DNA from 2 places in the Gilliamella sp. Gris1-4 genome. Region 1 is predicted to be linked to the other one. Evidence: riboswitches for the same ligand, from Rfam matches in the RefSeq annotation. Region 1 holds a riboswitch; the other holds the start of a gene.

Region 1 (2,414 bases):
TCAATGCTAAGGCAGCGTAGTACCAATCTTTACCGCTAAACTCACGTTCAGATCTTAACTGTATTGCAGTCACACCATTTGAAACAGCAATCTTTGTGGTGTTTACCATGCCATTAATGCCACCGCATAATAATGGATCAAGGACTAAATAGAGGGTTAAATCCAGTCGTTTTTTCATTTGATTTCCTTATTAAAGCGATGGGTTAAATGTTGAGAGTTGATCTAATAGTGATATCGAGAAAGTTCCTAATCCTTGTTGTTTATTAGCTAGTTCACCAGCTTTTTTCATCATAAAACATGCACAGGCAGTGGCTGATAATGGGTCAGGCGAATTAGCTATGAAAGCCGCTACCATTGCAGATAATGAACATCCTGTACCTGTTACTTTTGTTAAAGTAATATCACCACCAGTTATACTATATGTGCTATTTCCGTTAGTTATGTAGTCAAGATCGCCAGTCATTGCGACAATAGTTTGATATTTTTGCGCAAGCTCTTGGGCAGCGTTTAAAGCTGATTGAGTTGTGTCTTGACCGTCGGGGCCTTTTGAGAAAGATTTTTGACCATTTAATGCTAATATTTCTGAAGCATTACCTCGTATTACTGTGGGATTAAATGATAATAATTGATGTGCAATTTCAGTTCGATAATTAAGTGCAGTTCCTACAGCAACCGGATCGAGTACCCATGGGGTTTGTGTTTGCTGTGCCTTGGTGGCCGCTAATAGCATACTTTGAGCTGTGTTGCTGTGAATAGTGCCAATATTAATCAGTAAGCTATCGGCAATGTTGACAAATTCAGCAACTTCTTGTTCGGCAATCACCATTGCTGGAGATGCACCAATAGCAAGTAGTACATTGGCGGTAAAGTTTTGGACTACATCATTAGTAATGCAATGCACTAGTGGGCGTTGTTGTTTTATATGATTAATAAAAGAAGCGGTTTGGGTAATTTGGAATGATTTGACTGCTGACATATTTCTTCCTTTCTTATTAATTTATAAATGTCGGGAAGAATTTGCCAATTTAAGGCTTTTATGGCTTAGACTTCCCTACGCTGGTATAATCCAGATCAGGTTCAACGGGTGAAATCTCAGTTTTTGTTTAGACAAAAAACACCCCGAGTCAAAATGAATTTTTATTATGAACTGATTATTTGTTTTTAACAAGCTATTGTAATAATCTTTCAATATCAGTAATTGCTTTTCTATCTGGTAAGAAGATGATTAGATGATCATTGTCTTCTATGGTTAAATCAGTATTAACGATAATAACATCTTCTCCACGCACTACAGCTCCAATGGTTGCACCCGATGGGAGTTTTAGGCCATTAATATTTTTGCCAACCAGTCTTGATGTTTCACTATTACCATTGGCAATAATTTCGACAATTTCGGATTCTCCTTGTCTTAATGAAACAACTTTAACAACCCCAGTTTGTCTAACATGGCTTAATAGTTCAGATATTGTGGCGTGTTGTGGGGAAATCGCAATATCAATCACACTATCATTAATTAGTTCGAGGTAGGCTTGGCGTTGAATTAATACAATTACTTTTTTCGCTCCCATTCTTTTGGCTAACATGGAGGACATGATGTTGGATTCATCATCACTGGTAACAGCGATAAATAGATCAGTAAGTTCAACTTGTTCTTGTGAGAGCAATTCTTGATCCGATGATTCACCATGTAATACTGTTGTATTAACAAGTTGCTCGGCAATTAATTCTGCTCGTTCGGCATTTCGCTCAATTAATTTGACTTGATAGTTATTTTCTAAACGTTTTGCTAGAGCGACAGCGACCCCACCACCGCCACTGATAATTATTCGTTTATATGGTTTTTCTAACCTTTGTAACTCACTGGTCACCGCTTTGATATTAACGGGGGGAGTTATAAAGTAGACCATATCGCCCGCTTCTATAAGTGTTGAACCAAGCGGTCGGATAAAACGGTTTTTACGATAAATAGCTACTACTCGAGCTTCAACATGCGGTAAATGTTCTTTAAGTTCTGATAACTCACTACCTACTAAAGCACCACCATAATAAGCGGTGACGGCAACTAAACAGACACGATTGTCGTAAAAAGATGCAAATTGTAGCGAACCAGGATATTGTACTAATTGACTAATATGGTTGGTGATAAGATTTTCTGGAGCAATAATGTGATTTATATTTATACAATCTTTGTTGAAAAGAGGGTAGTTTTCGTCATTGTATTCAGGTGCTCTAATGCGCGCGACTTTTTGTGGAATGTTAAACATGACATGACCAATTTGGCAGGCCATCATGTTGACTTCATCAGAGTTAGTTACAGCAACAAGCATATCAGCTGATTCAGCACCAGCGCTTTCTAAAACTTGTGGGTAAGATGATTTTCCGCAAATCACCTGTAAATCAAAACGTTCTTGTAA
Region 2 (2,414 bases), on a different contig from region 1:
TAACTTGCTTAGCATCAAACTCGAGTGCTTTATTGACAGGTTTAATTTGCTGAAAAGCTTCAGGCAACGTTATATTAATAATTGGATACATGAAATTTTTTTCAGCAAATTGACGTTGTACATTAGGCGTTAATAAATATTGTAAAAAAGCACGTGCCAATTCGGGATGCTGACTATACTTAGTAATACCCGCAACTTCGACTTGGCGATAATGCCCTTCGTCAAAAATAGCAGCAGCATAACGATGATCATTATCATTCATAATATGTGCAACTGGCGAAGTGCTATAACTAAGCACAAAATCAGCTTCGCCTTTTAAAAATAGGCCATAAGCTTCACCCCAACCTTTGGTCACTGTCACTGTATTTTTTGCTATTTTCTGCCATGCAGATGCTGCATCATCACCATATATATTTTTCACCCAAAATAATAAACCTAATCCAGGAGTGCTGGTCCGTGGGTCCTCATAGATAATTTTCCAGTTGGCTTTATTATCAACTAACTCATGCATACTATGTGGTGGATTACTGATTTTTTGTTGATCATAAATAAAAGCGAAATAACCAAAATCATAAGGCATAAAATCACTATCCCACCAGTCGGTATTTAAATTATCTGGTTTAGTGATTTGATGAGGTATAACTATTTTGGCTTGTTTGGCTTGTTCTAAAAGATTATTGTCTAACCCTAAGATCACATCGGCATTGGTTTTATTACCTTCAAGGCGCATTCGATTTAAAACTGCCACCCCATCACCTAATGTAACAATCTCAAGTTCACAGTTACACTGTGCTTCAAACCCTTTCTCAATTGCTTTTCCTGGTCCCCATTCTGAAATAAAGGAATTATAACTATAAACAGTTAAGGTTGGTTTTACGTTGGCAGAATTTGCCATAAAAGGTACCGAAAATACCAAAGATAATAATAATTTTTTACAAAACATTTTGCCTCCAAAAATAGCAAATAAAAGACAAAAGGTTTGAGCAAGTGCAATAACTCAAATCCCTCCGCTGGCATGATCCAGTTCAGGTTCGGCGGGTTATGTTATCCTATCTAACATTCTCAGCCCTTTAGGGCACCCCGTTGAGAACATTAAGTAGTGTAGAGGTTAGCATAAGGATTGTAAACAACGGATGCGAAAAATTCCAATCCCCCCTTCAAAGATGATTTAAATTATCTTTTTGATTTTATGACATGTTCTTGTTTTTTTGCCATAAAATAAAAAATCGTTCTACCGTTCTAAATGCTCAAAAACAAACCGAGATAAATGCAACCAAACCTATCCATAACTAAATTAAAATACGCAGTTAATAAAATATTCGGACACCGAATAAATGACAAATAATAACTATTAAATGTTATAAAAAGAGGCTATTTTATGGAATGTACCCTTATATCAAAACAACAAAAAATTCAATAAAATCAATATGGTATCGGACGGTTTTTATGTTTTTTTTGTATTGAACATAAAACTCATTTAAAATAATTAATGAGTTTTATGTTTGTTAAGATAATTAAATAAAAGATTGATTATAATAATTAGTTACTTTTAGGCATTGCAACTAACTTTTTTAGGATAAAATTGAGAATGACTCCATAAAGTGGCAAAAAGAATAATCCGCAAATTAGAATTTTAAAACTATAGTCCATTAACGAAATTTCGATCCAATGATTTGCCATAAATTCATCGTTACTTTGATAAAATGCGATAGCAAAAAAGACAATAGTATCAATACCATTACCAAATATTGCTGATGCTGTTGGGGCAACCCACCATGATCTGTTTTTTCTTAAATAGTTAAAAACAGTAATATCCATTAGTTGTCCAACTAAATAAGCGGCAAAACTAGCCAATGCAATTCGAAATACGAAGCTATTAAATTCCGTCAATGCTGATAATCCAACCCAATGGGTTTCAAAAAATAGTACCGAAATCAGGTATGAAAATAACAATGCAGGAATCATTACCACAAAAATGATTTTTCTGGCTAAACTAGCACCATAAATTCGAATAGTCAGATCAGTAGTTAAAAAGATAAACGGAAAAGTGAATGCCCCCCAAGTTGTTTGAAAACCAAAAATTTCGAATGGAATTTGGACTAAATAATTGCTTGAAGCAATAACCAATATGTGAAAAAAAGCCAACCAGTAAAGCGCTTTTTGCTTTTGTTTACGGGTAAAACTTTTTTCTATCGATTCTGAATGAACATTTAAGTACATCTTTTTTCCTTTTTAATGGGGTGAGAGAACCCAATGATGAATGAATTTATTTAGCTTGAGCCATATATTCTTGTAGGCCCTTATTGCGCAATAAACAACTTGGACACTTACCACATCCCCCTTCAACACCGTAATAACAGGTGTGGGTATGTTTTTGAACATAATCAAGATAACCTAGTTTATCAGCCATTTCC

What was found. Region 1 has a riboswitch for thiamine pyrophosphate ahead of thiM (hydroxyethylthiazole kinase). Riboswitches for the same ligand answer to the same signal wherever they lie in the genome.
Region 2: another riboswitch for thiamine pyrophosphate. It lies ahead of thiB (thiamine ABC transporter substrate binding subunit); the one in region 1 lies ahead of thiM (hydroxyethylthiazole kinase).

Annotation. Positions count from the first base shown of each region.
Region 1 covers NZ_LZHA01000071.1:24,126-26,539, reverse strand. The annotation lists gene thiE (thiamine phosphate synthase) at 1-178, opposite strand, end outside; gene thiM (hydroxyethylthiazole kinase) at 191-976, opposite strand; TPP riboswitch at 1,032-1,132, opposite strand; gene trkA (Trk system potassium transporter TrkA) at 1,170-2,414, opposite strand, start outside.
Region 2 covers NZ_LZHA01000081.1:16,916-19,329, forward strand. The annotation lists gene thiB (thiamine ABC transporter substrate binding subunit) at 1-943, opposite strand, end outside; TPP riboswitch at 985-1,093, opposite strand; gene A9G31_RS09955 (7-cyano-7-deazaguanine/7-aminomethyl-7-deazaguanine transporter) at 1,540-2,220, opposite strand; gene queC (7-cyano-7-deazaguanine synthase QueC) at 2,267-2,414, opposite strand, start outside.